Regions from separate parts of the Bacillus sp. DX3.1 genome, predicted to be linked through region 1. Evidence: a T-box and tRNA genes for the amino acid it is inferred to sense, from the RefSeq annotation. Region 1 holds a T-box; the other holds one or more tRNA genes.
The links. A T-box is a leader RNA that pairs with one kind of tRNA and senses whether it is charged. The one in region 1 lies ahead of ileS (isoleucine--tRNA ligase), so its partner is inferred to be a tRNA-Ile.
Positions count from the first base shown of each region.

Region 2: it has a tRNA-Ile gene. The T-box ahead of ileS (isoleucine--tRNA ligase) is inferred to sense a tRNA for this amino acid. The anticodon was not compared.

Region 1 covers NZ_CP128153.1:2,129,135-2,138,513, forward strand. The annotation lists gene QRE67_RS10330 (bacteriocin-processing peptidase family protein) at 197-4,408, shown strand; T-box leader at 4,615-4,854, shown strand; gene ileS (isoleucine--tRNA ligase) at 4,908-8,009, shown strand; gene QRE67_RS10340 (DUF418 domain-containing protein) at 8,118-9,203, opposite strand; gene QRE67_RS10345 (TetR/AcrR family transcriptional regulator) at 9,193-9,379, opposite strand, start outside.
Region 2 covers NZ_CP128153.1:3,983,922-3,993,300, reverse strand. The annotation lists gene QRE67_RS20025 (metal ABC transporter ATP-binding protein) at 332-1,105, shown strand; gene QRE67_RS20020 (metal ABC transporter permease) at 1,102-1,935, shown strand; gene QRE67_RS20015 (Fur family transcriptional regulator) at 1,949-2,362, shown strand; gene ispG (flavodoxin-dependent (E)-4-hydroxy-3-methylbut-2-enyl-diphosphate synthase) at 2,398-3,495, opposite strand; gene yqfZ (protein YqfZ) at 3,664-4,002, opposite strand; gene QRE67_RS20000 (DUF1189 domain-containing protein) at 4,068-4,835, opposite strand; tRNA gene QRE67_RS19995 (tRNA-Ile) at 5,244-5,317, shown strand; gene sodA (superoxide dismutase [Mn]) at 5,545-6,156, shown strand; gene QRE67_RS19985 (MFS transporter) at 6,292-7,569, shown strand; gene QRE67_RS19980 (peptidoglycan D,D-transpeptidase FtsI family protein) at 7,680-9,379, shown strand, end outside.

The DNA of each region.
Region 1 (9,379 bases):
ATGCTCTCTCCCACCTAAAAAGAAGGGTTTTATGTCGGTTTTTTAATTTGTATTTATATAGTTGTTTTTAACTGTTTTTGAACATTGTTTAATAGTTCCATATTGAATACACGATGCGAACTGTGTAAAATCGAAGCAAGTAGATGAAAAATCCTGATTTTGGATGTGGATTAAAATAATTATTCGAGGTGAATGCATGCTAGAATTTAGGCGGCTGGACACATGTTTGAAAGAGAAACGATTTTTAGATGGGTTACATGACGTAAATAAAGAACTGACAAATATAAGAGACGTCAATACGCTGTCATATGTGAAAGAATGGCTATCAACTATTTCATCAGCAGAGGAGTGCTACACACTTATTCGTCTTACAGATGAAGGGCTTATGCATCAATATAGTGCGTTTCTTACTCGCTATTCCTATAAAAAATTCCCAAGTTTGAAATCGGTTTCTTTGTATTGTGATGAGCTTATTGATGAACGCAAAGTTCTTGATGCTGAAAAATTATTAAAAGATTCCTTGCAAGATGCAGCGAAAGATCAAATAGATTCGGATACATTATCTAAAACATATTTTACGTTAGCACGTTGTCTTCTTGAAATGAAACGAAATGAAGAAGCGTTACAATATATGAAAAAAGCAGAGCAGTATAGTAAACGCCCGTTGTTTGACAAATGGGGTTATTTTTACATACAAACGGGGGAATGGGATAAAGCAGAGCAGTCACTTTTAGCTGGGAAGCAGAGTGAAGAATGCCAAGAGTTAGCAACCTATTTACTTTCACAACTATATGCTTATAGAGGGGAACACCAGCAAGCGTTACGACTCATTGATGATGCGATGGAAAAGTTTCCACAAGTACCGTATTTCTATTTTGAAAAAGTGAAAAATTTAGTAGATTTACAGTGTTATGAAGAGATGATTGATTTGTTAGATCAAATCAATCGTATGCTACCGTATCATGCTTATAAAAGTTATTTTGTGCATTTACGTGCGGAGGCACTGTATAAAATGAATAAAAGTGAGGAACTGCTAGCTTTATTAAAAAAAGAAACATGTTTAAAAGATTCAATATATCATAATATAGAAAAATATCCTGATGGGAAAAAGGTTCAGTTACCGTTAGTTCCAATTGTACAAAAAGATAATTATTGCGTACCGGCAAGTTTAGAAATGATGTTACGTTTATGGAAAGAAGAACGTACGCAAGATGAAGTGGCAAATCGTATTTTTGATGTAACAGGGTCGAAGTTTTCAGACACGGTTTTCTATTTAGAAGAGTTAGGCTATGTTTGTCGTTATTTTAAAGGAACAGAAAAGCTTTACAAGCAGTTAATTGATCAGGGGATCCCAGTATTGCTGAGTTTAGATATTGAGCATGCATCGCATGTTCAAGTGCTTGCTGGATACGATGAGCAGTTGCAATCCTTTTCTATTCAAGATCCGAATTTTTTGGAGCCGCTTCTTGTTGAATATGATAAGTTTCAGGAAAGGTATCGTTATACAGACTATTTATCAATTGTTTTTGTACCGAAGGAGAAAGTAGATCAATTGTTATGCTTATCGTTTGAAGAAGATGTATATTTCCGGAAATTGTTTACGCTCACGGATCATCTGGAAGAGCAGGATAAACTAGGAATCGAAAAATTAGTAGCATTTTTACAAGAGCAGAGAGAGATTCCTTATACATGGTTATATGCAATTAAACATTTAGACGTCGAAGTAGATCAAGAGTTTATCCTTTCTTGCGTGCAAAGTTTAATGAAGATGTATCCAGATTCAGATTTTGTGAAACTGCACAGTGCACAATGCTTTATTCGTCTTCGTGATATGGAACAAGCGGCAGACATGTTACAAAGTGTACAGAAAAAGAAAAATCAAGCGTTGTATCATTTTATAGCAGGGCGATATGCTTTAGAGAAAGAGAACTATGAAGAAGCAATTTCAAGTTTTCAATCATCGTTACAATTAGATGCAGATCAGCCGATAGCGTGGAGTTTTCTAGCATTATCGTATATGTATATGGATCAGTCTGAAAAGGGATTAGAGATGTCTCATATTGCTATCCAGCGTCATCCTGAACGGTTTATCCTCGTGAATCATGGTTTGATTTTAATGGATTTGGAGCGCTATGAACAAGCGTATCACATGTTTAATACGTTACTGAAAGATTACAAGTATGAAGCACATATATGGTATGAACGAGCTCGCTGTGCGCGTCAACTTGGAAAATTATATTTAGCAATAAAAGGATTACACATAGCAATTCAATTGGATGAGACAGCACCATATTCATATGTGGAGCTTTCGGAAATATATGAATATGATTTAGAAGATGAAAAAAGTGCGGAAGATATTTTATTGCAAGGAATCCCAAAATGTGAAGATCCGTCGACGATCTATGTTCGATTAGGAGATTTGTATTTTCAAAGTGATCGATTTGACCGAGCGGAAGAAATATATAAACGTTGTCTAGAAGAAAATAATCAAGATGTTTTTGCGCATCTCGGTTTGGTTCAAATTTATATGGCGCAAGAACAGTATGAGCAGGCGAAACAATATATTGTAAGTGTAGAAAAGCAATTTGAGAAGAATCATGATTTTCTCATTCATGCTGGTATGGCGTTATGGGATGCGGAAGTCGAGCTAGGGGCAAAGGAAGACCAATTAAAGACTGTACTATTTATGTTGGAAGACGGGATTCGCTATTTACAAAATAATATAGCGGATGTGTTAGAGGAGTATGTAAGCCGGATTGAAGGAACATCATTTGTTCAGCGAAGTATCGCATTTTTAAAACAACTTGCGAAAGAGCGAGCGGAACACATTGAGTATAGCTGTTATGTTGGCATTTTATACGAATCGCTTGGGCAATATGGTCAAGCAATGAAACGATATTATTATGCAATAAATCAGCAACCGAGTACACTTCCTTATTATCGCCTTGGCGAGACATATATGGCATTAGAGCAAATTGAACAAGCAAAAAAGGCGTATGAAACATGTCTGGAAATCAATTCGCAGTTTACTGTCGTTCATTTCAAATTAGCTGAAATATATGCGATGGAAGAAAATATTTCAAAAGAACAATATCATATGCTGCAGGCGATGAAACAAGATCCATTAGGTGTGAATATGGAGCAGTTGGCACAGCTATCAGTGGAAAATCAGCTTCATGAAGAGCTCCTATCTGAGTTATTAAAATTAACTGGAAGAGTAGCTGAAATGTGGCGTTTAGACGCACTTGCATACGTATATGGTGCCGCTGGAGACTCCGAAAAGGAACAGGAACTTGTGGAAGAAGCGTTGCAAATGGATAAAGAACATCCAGAAGTGATATTCCATTATGCGAAAGTACTTGCTAAACAGCGTAATCCAAAAGCAATTTCACTTGTTACAAGTGTGATGAAGCGCGATATTCATAACGAACGCGCATTTGAATTGTATGTACAAGTGATGGAGCAACAGCGAAAATTACCTCAAATACGAGATGCTCTCCACTTGCTTCCTATCACGAAACAAGAAAGAAGCTTTACCTTTATGTATACGGCGACTGCTATAGCAAATCGATTTGCTGAAAAACAGCAAAATGAACAGCCGAAAAAGTCGATCTTTACGAGAGCATTTTATCGCGTGAAAAATCGCGCGAAAGAGATTTATTCGCTTACAATGGTCATTAATTTGTTTGAAATCTCATTAAAATTGAATACAAAAAATAGTCTGGCAGCGCAGCGATTAGCTGAGTTTTATGAAAACGGAAATATGATTGCAGAAGCAATAGAAGTATTACAAACATCTTTAGAAAATGTTTGGGATTTTGATGTTGCCCAGCAGTTTGCCACACTACTCCTTAATCACGGGGATGGAAATGAGGATATGATACGAGATGCTCTCCGTCTAACGAAACAAATGTTACAAGAACAGCCGCATCATTACGATGTTCTTGTATTACAATCGCATGCACTGTTTGAGTTAGGAGACGAGAAAAAAGCAGAAAAAATCTGCTTGCAATTAGTTGAAACAATGCCTTTTGTAAGTAGAGGATTTCTCGCTCTAGCCGATATATATCGAAGTCAAGAAAGGTTTAAAGAAGCCATTAATATGTTAGAGAAAGGGCTTACACATCATCCACATGAAAATGCAATCTATCTGGCTTTAGCAGCTTCCTATCATCAAGATGGAAGAACAGAAAAGGCAGAAGAACTAACGCATCATGTTCTATCCTTTGACCCCTCAGATTTATTAGTACGTTACAATCATGCATGTTATTTAGCGATGTTAAACCGAAATGAAGAAGCAAAAGCAGAGCTTGAAACGGTACTGCAGGAGGACGAAACAGGACTTTTTGCAGAGCTTGCAGAAGAAGATGAAGATTTGAGTGAAGTGTGGGGGGCTGTGAAGAGATGATTGATTTTTAAATTATGTATAAATAGCAATATAAAGTGAAACGTTTCTCAGTGGGATTCTTCATTCCCACTGAGAATGAGCTCTCACCAATCAAGCAACTTTCAGGTGGGAATATTACTGCTCGTTAGTGCGGGAGAAAAATATATTTTTCGAATTGATTGACAATCGGTAGTGAGATGGAATAAAATAACTGTTAATAAAAGTATACAAATCTGAAGACGAGAAAGAGTAAAATATCGTGCTGTTCTCCAGAGAGCCGGTGCAGTGCTGAAAACCGGTGTGCAGTCTTTATTTGAAAATCATCTCCGAGGAGCCGTGGCTGAATCGAGTAAGCTCGGACGGATGTCTACCGTTACAAAGAACACGTATGTTAGTACGTTGCTAAGTGCTATTGATGATAACATCAATTGAACTAGGGTGGTAACGCGGGTAAACCCGTCCCTATCATTAGGGACGGGTTTTTTGTGTGCTTTTAAACATTTCAAAGGAGTGATTGTACATGGAAAAGGTAGATGTAAAAGAATCAGCTGTAGGGAGAGAAACACGAATTCGCAAGCAGTGGAACGAACAGAATATCTTTGAACAATCGATTCGAAATCGTGAAGGCGCACAATCTTTCGTTTTTTATGAAGGGCCGCCAACTGCAAATGGATTGCCACATGTTGGCCATGCACTCGGACGGACAATTAAAGATTTAGTAGCTAGATATAAAACGATGACTGGGTATAAAGTACTTCGTAAAGCGGGCTGGGATACACATGGGTTACCAGTTGAATTAGGAGTTGAAAAGCAGCTTGGCATTTCTGGTAAGCATGAAATTGAAGAATACGGAATTGAACCGTTTATTCAAAAATGTAAAGAAAGTGTATTTACGTATGAAAAGCAGTGGCGCGAATTTACTGAGAGCATTGGATATTGGGTCGATATGGATGAGCCGTATGTTACTTTAAAAAATTCGTATATCGAAAGTGTATGGCATATTCTTGGAACGATTCATGAAAAGGGCTTGTTATATAAAGGGCATCGCGTTTCTCCATATTGCCCGAGTTGTCAAACATCATTAAGTTCACATGAAGTGGCGCAAGGGTATAAAACCGTAAAGGATTTAAGTGCAACTGTAAAGTTTAAACTTGTAGATCGTGAAAATGAATATTTTCTTGGCTGGACGACAACCCCGTGGACACTTCCGGCCAATGTAGCACTTGCTGTACATCCAGATATGGACTATGTACGAGCGCAACAAGGTGATTCTGTTTACATTGTTGCGAAAGAACGTGTAAACGGTGTGTTAAAACAAGACTATAAAGTATTATCTGTTCATAAAGGTACAGAACTACTAGAACTTTCCTATCATCCACCATTTCATATGGACGAAGTTACGAATGGTTATCGTGTAATTAGTGCGGGCTTTGTTACAGGGGACAGTGGTACAGGACTTGTTCATATCGCGCCAGCTTATGGAGAAGACGACTATAAAGTTGTACAAGAACATGGCTTATCATTCCTTCATGTTGTGGATGAAAAGGGTGAGTATACTGCAGCTGTTCCATTCTTACAAGGGAAATTTGTGAAAGAGTGTGATGTTGATATTGTCCGTTATTTAGCTCAGGGAGGCTTGCTATATCATAAAGAGAAATATGAACATAGTTATCCGCATTGTTGGCGCTGTGATTCGCCACTACTTTATTATGCAGGAGAAAGCTGGTTCATTCGGACAACTGCAATCAAAGAAACGTTTTTAAAAAATAATGATGAAGTTACATGGCATCCAGAACATATGAAATACGGAAGATTTGGGAACTTTTTAGAAAATATGGTGGACTGGAATATTAGCCGAAAACGATACTGGGGAACACCGCTAAATGTATGGGAATGCGAAAGCTGTGATCATCAATTTGCGCCGAAGAGCATAGATGAATTAAGAAAGAACAGCGCGGGGCATACAGCAGAAAATTTAGAGCTGCATAAACCATATGTAGATGAAGTAAAGGTATGTTGTGAAAAATGCGGTAGCTTGATGGTTCGTACTCCAGAAGTAATCGATGTTTGGTTTGATAGCGGTTCGATGCCGTTTGCACAGTATCATTATCCATTTGAAAATAAAGAACTTTTTGAGGAACAATTTCCAGCCGATATAATTGCTGAAGGTGTTGACCAAACACGTGGTTGGTTTTATAGCCTATTAGCAGTAGCTGCCTTATACACTGGAAAAGTACCATACAAACGTGTATTATCTCTTGGGCATGTGCTAGATGAACAAGGACAGAAAATGTCAAAAAGTAAAGGGAATGCATTAGACCCAGTGGACTTAGTCGAGAAATTTGGTGCAGATGCACTAAGGTGGGCTCTTCTCGTTGATAGTGCACCTTGGAATGCAAAGCGTTTTTCAGAACGAACAGTGCAAGAGGCGAAATCAAAGATGGTCGATACACTCGTGAATGTGTATAGCTTCTATGTGTTATATGCGAATTTAGACAAATACGATCCGAAGAAAAAGTATGAAACGAAGCGAACGAAATTAGATGAATGGGTACTTTCACGTCTCAATAGTACGACGAAAAAAGTAAGAGAAGCGTTAGAAGCATATCAATTTACAAATGCAGCGAGGGAAATGGCAGTACTGGTCGATGAAGTGAGTAATTGGTATGTAAGACGTTCGCGCAATCGTTTTTGGGAATCTGGAATGAATGCCGAAAAAGCAGCAGCCTATGAAACGTTACATGAAGTACTCGTCACATTGAGCAAATTACTTGCTCCATTTATACCGTTTGTAGCGGAAGACATTCATTATAATTTAGAAGGTAGCAGTGTCCATGTAGCGGATTATCCAGTGCAGGACGAAACGTTGATACATGTAAAGTTAGAACAGGAGATGGCAGCTGTTTTACAAGTTGTCGAGCTTGGACGCAGTAACCGAAATCAGCATGCATTAAAAGTAAAGCAGCCATTAGCGGAACTAGTATTACTCGAGCATCATGAGCAGAAAGTGGACTGGGAATCCTATCGTGATATCGTCATGGATGAACTGAACGTAAAAGAATTTCATGTAGAATTAGATGAAACAAAGTATACATCGTACCAATTAAAGTTGAATTTTAAGACGGCAGGACCGAAATTTGGAAAGAGCGTCAATGCAGTAAATCAATGGCTAAAACAATTATCTCAAGAGGAAGTACAAAACTTCGTTTCAACTGAGAAAGTACTGCACAAGCTTACATCAGGGGAAGAAATTGTAGTAACACTTGAAGATGTATTAGTAGAAAAAGTACCGAAAGCAGGATTTTCTAACGCTACAAATGGAAAATATACAGTTATGTTAGATACGAATGTTACAGATGAATTGTTCCAAGAAGGAGTGGCACGTGAATTTATTCGAGCTGTTCAAGAGTACCGAAAACAGTTGAATTTACCAGTTAACTTGCGAGTAGATGTTATTGTTGACACAGATGATGAATTACAAAACACGTTAACGAAGCATAAAGAATTATTAGAAGAAAACCTTTTAGTAAAGCAATTTACATTCCATGCATTATTAAAAGAGGATGATGAAATTTCTTTAGGTGAGAAAAAGGTTCGGATTAAGTTAAGCCCAGCTAGCTAAATCTAAAAAATAGTATGTAAATGGAAAGTTCGAATGTTATATGATTCGAACTTTCTTTACTGTAGTATGTTGACCATAAAATTATCTTTTTAATAGTTTAGTAGCGTACTATCCAGTTATCTTTCTCATAATCCATTCTATAGGTCCTCTAGAAAATTTCTCTCGCCACAAAAAACTAAACAATACACTAAAAATGAAAAAGCAAGTAGCGAACGTTAAAACAAAAACTAAAGACTGATTTTCAAGTTTGTTTAAGAGAATCAATGTTCCTATACCTAAAATTACATGGCTCACATAATGAGTTAAAGTTAACTGTCCCGTTTTAATAAGGGTTGTAATAAACCAATTTTTTTCATACTTTTCAGTAATGTATAAGCAAAGTATTAAGGGTATTAAAGCAGATCCTGTAGCAGATAAGATGTATAAAACATTCGGTAAAATAGGTCCTGTATTGAATAAAAAGGTGGAAGCTTCCTTTCCGATATAGGGGATAAAAAAATGAGTGAATGCTTTTGACAACAATTCAGTAGTTGCTGTAATCATTAGGCTCATTATTAGTAGTTTGTTTCTAATTTTATTATTATGAAGATCCATTCGCCCAATCAACATACCAATCAAGAAGAAAGAGAACCATGGAAAAATGGGGTGGTAGCCGTTAAAGAATAAGTTACGAAGAAATCCTTTTAAGGACCAAAAATCTATATAGTTGATAAATGGAATTGGACCTCCCCAGCCTTCAAAGGAATTAAATGTTAATTGAAGATATTGTGCAGTTAGTAAAATGATGATAGACAACCAGAGTAACAACCTTTTATTAACTGTAATTAATAAGGCTGCAATAAAAAGATAAACACCATAGTAGTGTAGTATATCACCGGTCCAGTCGATTACATATAACAATAACCCTAAAACAAACAAGAACAGTGACCGTTTCCATATCATTTTTCGACTCTTCATAATTTGTGTTTGATCATGACTAGCGACAGATGATCTAGTCATGAGGGAAATCCCTATACCAGCAAGTATGACAAATAAAGCAGAAGCGCGGCCCTCAAATAGTGACATAAAAGTTATTAACCATGGAGGGCCATTACCTTCAGCCCCCGTTATCACCATAAAATTGACAATCAGCATCCCAAACATGGCCCATGCTCTGGCAAAATCTAAACCAGAAATTCGTTTTTTAACTTCCATGGGGATTACGTCCTTTAAATATACTATGCACAGCTTCAATCCATATTTGCTTATAATCCATGTGTCTATCAAACATCATGAAATTCCCTATATTATCAAGTACCAATGCAAGTACATGTGCTTTTGAGGTTAGGTTATCATTTACAATAAGTTGTAATGAGCCTGCTTTATTAAGG
Region 2 (9,379 bases), 1.9 Mb from region 1:
TGAACATTCTCTAAAAGCAGAGAGATTTTCTCTGCTTTTTGTTATAATAATAAGGTTGCTTAAAGTGCTTGTTCAAAAAGGAGGATAAAGAGAGCCGAGCAGTTTGAGGCGCGGAAGCCAGGAGGATACGGAGTGTAGATTGAACTACATGAGTACCGAAGTGGCGACGCAACGAAGAAATGCGATAGCTATCTTTACTGGAGTTTTTGAACATCTACTTAAAATAAAGGATAAATTTTAGGGCAGATTGGTTTACAACTCGTGATAAGCTATACTATAATTCAAATAGAAGTAAATCGGAATCATTCTGAATTAAAATAGGTGAGATGCTATGAATAATATATTAGAAATTGAAGGATTGACATTTCGGTATGAAGAACGAAATGTATTAGAGGACATTAAGTTACAAGTTCCCAAGGGAGCTTTTTTAGGTTTAGTTGGGCCGAATGGGTCTGGGAAATCGACGTTATTGAAATGCATATTAGGTGTTTTAAAGCCGAAGAAAGGAAGTATTCGGTTATTTGACATTGATAGTAAGAAGTTTAAAGAGTGGAATAAAATTGGCTACGTGTCTCAAAAGGCGAACAGTTTTAACTCCGGTTTTCCCGCTACTGTGTTTGAAGTTGTTTCAATGGGGCTTGTTTCAAAAAAAGGACTGTTTCGATTCTTAACAAAAGAGGATAAGGCGAAAGTAGCAAAATCGATTGCTGATGTAGGAATGAGCGAGTTTCAAAATCGAAATATTGGGGAGTTATCCGGCGGACAGCAACAACGCGTATTTATTGCACGTGCACTTGTAAGCAATCCGGAATTGCTCATTTTGGACGAGCCTACAGTCGGCATTGATGTGAAGAATGTGGAAAGCTTTTATGAAATGCTAGAAGGTTTAAATAAACATCTCGGTATTACCCTCATTCTTGTTACCCATGATATGGGAGCTGTGACGGAGAAAGTGACACATGTTGCGTGTTTAAATCAGCACTTACATTTTCATGGGAATGTAGAGAAGTTTCGAGAGTTAGAAGATGCGGAAATGTCGCTTTTATATGGACATCATGTTCATCGTTTAGAGCATGATCATGAGCATCACGGAGGGATACGATGATACAGGATTTTTTGCAATATGATTTTTTACGAAATTCTTTATATGCTGGTATTTTAATTGGATTGGTTGCTCCGTTGCTTGGTGTGTTTGTTGTGATTCGTCGTTTATCGCTTATCGCGGATGCGTTAAGTCATGTTACGCTATCAGGGATTGCAGCGAGTTTATTACTGGAAAAAACGGTTTTTACAGCAGGATTTTTGAATCCTTTATATATGGGAATGGTCTTTTCGATTGGTGGTGCCTTGCTGATTGAAAAGCTGCGCACTGTCTATAAGCATTATCAAGAATTGGCAATTCCGATTATATTATCAGCAGGTATTGGGATTGGTGTTATTTTTATCTCACTTGCGAACGGGTTTAATACAGACTTATTTAGTTATTTATTTGGTAGTGTAAGTGCTGTAACGAGCAGTGATTTAATCATTATCGGTATTGTGGCAATCGCAGTCATTGCAACAATTATTTTATTATATAAAGAGCTGTTCTTATTATCGTTTGACGAAGAATATGCTGTAGCAACAGGTCTTCGTGCAAAGTGGATTCACTTTATTTTTATTATTTTAGTTGCGCTTGTCATTGCGGTATCGATGCGTGTTGTTGGAATTCTTCTCGTATCATCCTTAATGACATTACCGGTTGCAGCAAGTATTCGCATTGCAAAAGGCTTTAAACAAACGATTTTCTATTCCATTATATTTGGTGAAATTGCTGTAATAGGTGGCATGTTCGCTTCTTATCAGCTCGATTTAGCTCCAGGTGGTACAATTGTTATGTTAGCGGTTCTTATTTTAATCGGTGCAATCTTATGGAAGAAGAAAAAAACTGCATAAAGTAGGGATAGTTATGAATCTGACACAAGCTTTAGGCCTTATGAAAGAGAAAGGCTATAAACACACTGGAAAAAGGGAAGAAATGTTACGTTTATTTGCGGCTCACAATCGATATTTAACTGCAAAGGACGTTTTAGAACACATGAAGGATGATTATCCAGGATTAAGTTTTGATACAATCTATCGAAATCTAACTGTATTTGCTGAAATTGGTGTGCTAGAACAAACGGAGCTAAAGGGAGAGAAACATTTTCGCTTTACATGTTCTGTTATGGAACATCACCATCACTTCATTTGTTTAGATTGCGGTGGTACGAAAGAAATTACATCATGTCCAATGGAGTTTATGAATAAAGACTTTACGGGCTATGAAGTAACAGGACATAAGTTTGAGATATATGGACGTTGTCCGAAATGTGCAAAATAAAAAGCTTGTCAGTTTAATAACTGACAAGCTTTTTATTATTTTTCTTGTTTTTCTTTTTCAAGATTTGCAGCCATTTCTGCAGCGATGACATCGATTTCTTTTTTCAGTTCTTCTACCATTGTTTCTTCTGGTACTTTTCGAACAACTTTCCCTTTACGGAATAATAGACCTTCTCCGCGCGCGCCTGCGATACCGATGTCAGCTTCACGAGCTTCACCAGGTCCGTTTACAGCGCAGCCAAGTACAGCAACTTTAATTGGTACTTTAAGTGTGGAGATGTATTCCTCGACTTCATTTGCAATGCTAATAAGGTCAATTTCAATACGACCGCAAGTTGGGCAAGAAATTAGTGTAGCGGCATTAGATGCAAGGCCGAATGATTTTAATAGTTCGCGTGCTACTTTTACTTCTTCAACGGGATCAGCGCTTAATGAAATGCGTAGTGTGTTCCCGATACCTTTACTTAAAATGGCCCCAAGACCAGCGGCACTCTTTACTGTTCCTGCAAATAGTGTTCCGGATTCTGTAATACCTAGGTGCAGAGGATAATTGAAAGCACGTGCTGCTTTTTCATATGCTTCAATCGCTAAATTTACATCGGATGCTTTCATTGATACGATAATATCATGAAAATCTAAGTCCTCTAAAATTTTAATGTGATGTAATGCACTTTCTACCATGCCATCAGCTGTTGGATATCCATATTTTTCTAAAATATGACGCTCTAATGAACCAGCATTTACGCCGATACGAATCGGAATGCCGCGTTCTTTTGCTGCATTTACAACCGCTTCAACTTTATGGCGGCGTCCAATATTACCTGGGTTAATACGTACTTTATCAATACCGCCTTCAATTGCCTTTAATGCTAGGCGATAATCAAAGTGAATATCAGCAACAAGCGGGATATTAATTTGTTTTTTAATATCAGCAATTGCATTTGCTGCGCGTTCGTCTGGAACGGCTACGCGGACAACTTGACAACCGGCTTCTTCTAAACGTTTAATTTCAGCAACTGTTGCTTCTACATCATGCGTTTTTGTTGTTGTCATACTTTGTATAATTAATTCATTATTACCGCCAATTGTTAAATTGCCGACTTTAACAGGACGTGTTTTTGTACGATGAGTCATTTCATTCACGAATAGATCGCTCTCCTTATAAAAGAAGTTTCTTATTTTACAGCCTAATATCGAGTATATTGTATGTGATATAAGACAATTAAAACCCAATTGCTCGGTTTCACTTTTACTATTGTATCAGCGGTTTTATACAATTGACAAGGATTATGTGATTGTTCATTAATATAATGGGAATTTGTAAGATTTCCCAATCTGTATTTTAGTAGCAGACGTATTTTTATTTAACTGTTTAAAATCATCGATTACTTTTTCAATAGAAGGAACTTTTTTCTTATTAATTGCTTCTGTAACTGATAAAACGGTATCACCTGTTTTTACTTCAATCATTTTATAGGATGTATCTATCTCTTTTTTTGAAGTTTCTTTTTCTTTTTTTACTGGTTGAGCTGCAGTCGTTTTTTTGTATGTATTTAACATCGGTAAGGTACCAATTTTTATATCATAATAAAAAACGTAACCAAGAACTAACACAAATAAAAGCATACCAAGTCGCCTCATATTTCTCACTCCTTTGTTGAGAAATATATGCTTGTCCAAAAAAAAAATGCCAAAATGGCATTTTTTTATAGTTCAGCTTTTTCTTTTGGTTTTGGTATTTCTTTGATTATTAAATAAAGGACGGTTAGAATAACAGCGGTGTAAATAAAGAGTGTTCCTAGTACATTTATTTTTAATAAGTCCATAATCATAAAGAAGACGGTTGGAATTGTATAGCTGTAAGCAGTTAATGTCCAAGTTTGCTTATAAGATAATTTACGTTGATCACTCATCGCAGAGCCGAAAAACGCTAATAATGTAACTCCAAGGAAAGATATGAATAATTGGAAGAGATAGATCAATGCTCCTATAACGAATATAAGAATTGGATAGATACTATCCACAAAAGAAACAATGTCCTGAACATCTTTTTTCTCAAAAGTAATGCCTCCCAATTCGTCATAAGAATAAGTTTGTGTTTGGATATTATTATTAGTTACAACCTTATTTTTCAAAATGAATATTCCTTGTTGATTGGTATATTCATTCGTATCCGTTGCTTTAGGATCAAATACGAAAATGAAGTTTCCATCTTCTTTTACAATGGGTTTGTCAATATCTGCTTGTAGCTCACCATTCACAACTTTAAAATCAGGAATGTCTTTTTCAATCGCTCGATTCACAACATTAAAAAGATCTTGAATAGCACTTCCAGTTGATAGAGTCTGTGGTACGGCAGCGATTAAGCACAGTAACATTATGTAAAGAATCGTTTTCCCGATTTTTTGAAAACGAAAAAGCGCCATATCTTTTGGCGAATATAAGCTTTTAAATAGTTGTGTAAATATGGACATACATTCACTTCCTTTGTTGTGTATTATGCACTAATGTATAAAATCATTGTAACTTACGTATCTAAGGAATCACAAGCTATATCATGTCTGGTATACAGTGGAACTTTCATTTATCCCGCATTAACGGGCAGTTTGTCCCCCACTGATCAAAGTTTGACTTTATGTGGAGCTTAGATCCAAGTGTCCGTTCGTGAAAGATGAAAATACGATTGACACTTTTCTTTTTTATATGGTAAATTTATCTTACATTTCTTATCCATATACTTCGCAGTAGCTTAGTGATAGAGCTATCGGCTGTTAAACAGGGAGTGGTCGTAGGTTCGAGTTCTACCTGTGGAGTTGTTGCGGTGTAACGCAGCTGATTAGAGTGTTGAGAATTTAGGTTCAATTACTCTATACATATTTCTTGGACCCTTAGCTCAGCTGGTTAGAGCAGACGGCTCATAACCGTCCGGTCGTAGGTTCGAGTCCTACAGGGTCCATGTCCATTTCAAATTTTTATGACATAGGTAATAAGCTTCCTTGTAGAAGGAAGCTTTTTTTACGAAATGTTTGAGCATTTTGTTTGAAAAGAAATGGAAAATTTGCTACGTTAATGATAGCAAGGCAACATGATTTAATTTGTTTTCACTCCATCATAATTGGGGTAAAATGAATTCGTATGCCAAGTCATTTTTCGGCAATACATATAAATGGGAGGAATGTAACAATGGCAAAACATGAATTACCAAATTTACCTTATGCGTATGATGCTTTAGAACCTCACTTCGACAAAGAAACGATGAACATCCATCATACAAAACATCACAATACTTACGTAACAAACTTAAACGCTGCATTAGAAGGTCATGAAGAATTAGCTGGCAAAAGCGTAGAAGAATTAGTTACAAATTTAAACGAAGTGCCTGAAGCAATTCGTACAGCAGTACGCAACAATGGTGGCGGACATGCAAACCACTCTTTCTTCTGGACAATCTTATCACCTAACGGTGGTGGACAACCAGTAGGTGAACTTGCATCTGCAATTGAAGCGAAATTTGGTAGCTTTGATGCATTCAAAGCAGAATTCGCTAAAGCTGGCGCAACTCGCTTCGGCTCTGGTTGGGCTTGGCTTGTAGTAAACAACGGTGAATTAGAAGTAACTAGCACACCAAACCAAGATTCACCTTTAACAGAAGGTAAAGCTCTAGTTGTAGGTTTAGATGTTTGGGAACATGCTTACTACTTACATTACCAAAACCGTCGTCCTGACTACATCGGTGCATTCTGGAACGTTGTAGACTGGAACGCAGCTGAAAAACGTTACCAAGACGCTAAATAATATCGCTTTATAATTTTTTAAAACGAATATTAAAAAAGCTAGGAGGCATTTTCTCCTAGCTTTTTTGTTTACTTTCTTTTACATAATTGTGTTCGTCTTTGGAAGAATAGAACATGAAGTAAAGGAGAGTTAGCTATGAAGTGGAAACATGTAATTGGCGATGTTGAGGTGAATCGTGATTTAGTATTGTTACTTGTTATGGGGGGATTATACACGTTAGCAATTTCCTTATCCAATACGTTTGTTAACATTTATTTATGGAAGCAAACGCAAAACTATTTGAATATTGGATTGTACAATTTGGCAAGTGTTGTAATGCAGCCGTTAACATTTCTCCTTGCAGGAAAATTGGCAAAACGGATTGATCGTGCAATTTTACTGCGAATCGGTGTAGGAACATTAGCCGCTTTTTTTATTGTTGTTTTACTAACTGGAACACATGCCTCGCAATATATTTTATTAATTGGCAGTCTTCTTGGAATTGGATATGGTTTTTATTGGCTTGCATTTAATTTGCTTACATTTGAAATTACTGAGCCCGAAACACGTGATTTTTTTAATGGTTTTCTCGGTCTACTGACATCCTTTTCTGGAATGATTGGGCCGATTGCAGCGGGATATATGATTTCGCGTATGGATAAGTGGAGTGGCTATACCGTTGTGTTTGTTCTTTCATTAACCTTATTTACAATTGCCATTGTCATAAGCTTTTTTTTATCAAAAAGAGAATGTGAAGGGCGCTATGAAATTGTTCAAGTGTTAAAGGAGCGAAAGCACGATAAAAACTGGGGGAGAATTACACTTGCTCACTTTTTTCAAGGCTTAAGAGAAGGAACTTTCATCTTTGTTATTTCCGTATACGTCTATTTAGCATCAGGAAGTGAGTTTGCTTTAGGAAAGTATAGCTTAGTTAATTCAGCTGTATCGTTTGTATGCTACTATTTGGTTGCTCGTATGTTAAAAAAGGAATGGAGAAAAAAAGCGATTTTGCTGGGCGGAATTATTTTATACGCCGTTGTATTTTTAGTTGTTTTTCAAGTTACATATGTAAAATTGCTCATTTACGCAGCATGTATCGCAATTGCTTATCCAATTCTACTCGTTCCATATGGATCCATGACATATGATGTGATTGGAAGAGCGAAGCAGGCAAAAGAGTGGCGTGTCGAGTATATTGTTGTTCGTGAACTATGGTTAAATGGAGGAAGAATATGCTCGGTTTTAAGTTTTTTATGTGCAGTATCATTTTTTCCGCCAGAAAAAAGTTTGCCGGTTTTATTATGTATTCTCGGAGTTGGACATTTCCTCATTTATTTTGCAGTTAGAAATGTCAAATATGGGGATCAAAACAGGAATGGAACAAGTATTCCAGCCCCTGAAACAACACTAAATCATACCGAACGAGAAGGTTAACTTCCCTGCAATTTTATGCTAGAATAAAAGGACATGTAAAACAGTAGTGAGGACACCTGTAATAAGGTGTCCCTTTCATATTACATAGCTGTTGGTAGAGGGGGGTTCGTATGAGTAAGAAAAAGAAAAAAAAGAAGACCCACGTTCCGTTTAGGCTAAACGTGTTGTTTTTGTGTGTGTTTTTAATGTTCTCAGCGATTATTGTAAAGCTAGGAATGGTACAAATTGTACATGGTGAAGATTATAAAAATGAGGTTGAGCGAAAGGAAAACTTAACGGTAAGTAACCCGGTCCCGCGTGGGAAAATCTTTGACAGATACGGTCGTGCTGTTGTGGATAATACTCCTCTTCGTACTATTACGTATACAAGAATGAAGGGATCAACTTCAGAAGAACGTTCAGAAACAGCGAAAAAGCTTGCGAAGCTAATTGAAGTAGCGCCAGATAAATTAACAGAGCGTGATAAAAAAGACTATTGGATTTCTTTACATGAAAAGGAAGCAAAAGCGAAAATTACAGCGAAAGATGAAGCTGAATTTAAAGAGAAAAAAATTGATGATAAACAAATGGCAGAGCGTCAACGTAATCGCGTCACAGAAATAGATTTGAATGAATTAACACCTGCAGATTTAGAAGTACTTGCGATTAAGAGCAAGATGGATAGCGGATATGCGATGACGCCGCAAATTATTAAAAAAGATGTAACACCAGAAGAGTATGCAGTCGTTAGTGAAAATTTAGCAGCGCTACCTGGCGTGGACACGACGGTCGATTGGGATCGCAATTACCCGTATAATGATATGTTCCGAACGGTACTTGGTGGTGTAACAAGCTCAGATGAAGGTTTACCAAAAGAACGGTTAGGTTATTATCTTGTTCGAGACTATAATCGTAACGACCGCGTTGGTAAAAGTTATATTGAGCAGCAATATGAGGATACGCTTCATGGTACGAAGGCAGAAGTGAAAAATATTACAGATAAAGACGGTAATATTCTGGAAACAACGTATCTTTCAAAAGGGCAAAGTGGTAATAACTTAACGTTAACGATTGATATGGAGCTTCAAAAAAAGGTTGAAGAAATTATTGAAAAAGAAATGAAAGCAGCAAAAGCGATGGGAACGGCTCCTTATATGGATCGTGCTTTCGTCGTGATGATGAATCCGAAAAATGGTGAAGTATTATCGATGGCTGGAAAGCAGTTTGTCAATGAAGATGGAGAAACGAAAATAAAAGACTATGCACTTGGTACGATGACAAGCTCATATGAAATGGGTTCTACCGTAAAAGGGGCAACAGTGTTAACGGGTTATCAAACGGATGCGATTCAACCGGGATCCGTGCTTGTCGATGAACCGATTAAATTCAAAGGTACTCAGGTGAAGAAATCATGGAAAACATTTGGTGCAATTAATGATTTAACAGCTCTTCAGCGATCCTCTAACGTATACATGTTTAAGATTGCTATGAATATGGCTGGCGTAGATTATGTTCCAAATGGTTCGCTTAGTGTTAAACAAAAGGATTTCGATACAATGCGTTATTACTTTAGTCAATTTGGTTTAGGAGTTCCAACCGGAATCGATTTGCCTAATGAAGTAGCAGGTGTAAAAGGTATAAATGGACAAGCTGGTAAATTACTTGATTTAGCGATTGGACAGTACGATACGTATACACCGCTTCAATTAGCACAATATGTATCTACAATTGCAAATGGTGGATATCGTATGAAGCCGCAAATTTTGAAAGAAGTACGCCAACCAACGACGAAACCAGAAGATATAGGCAAAGTTGTTCAGTCTGTGGAACC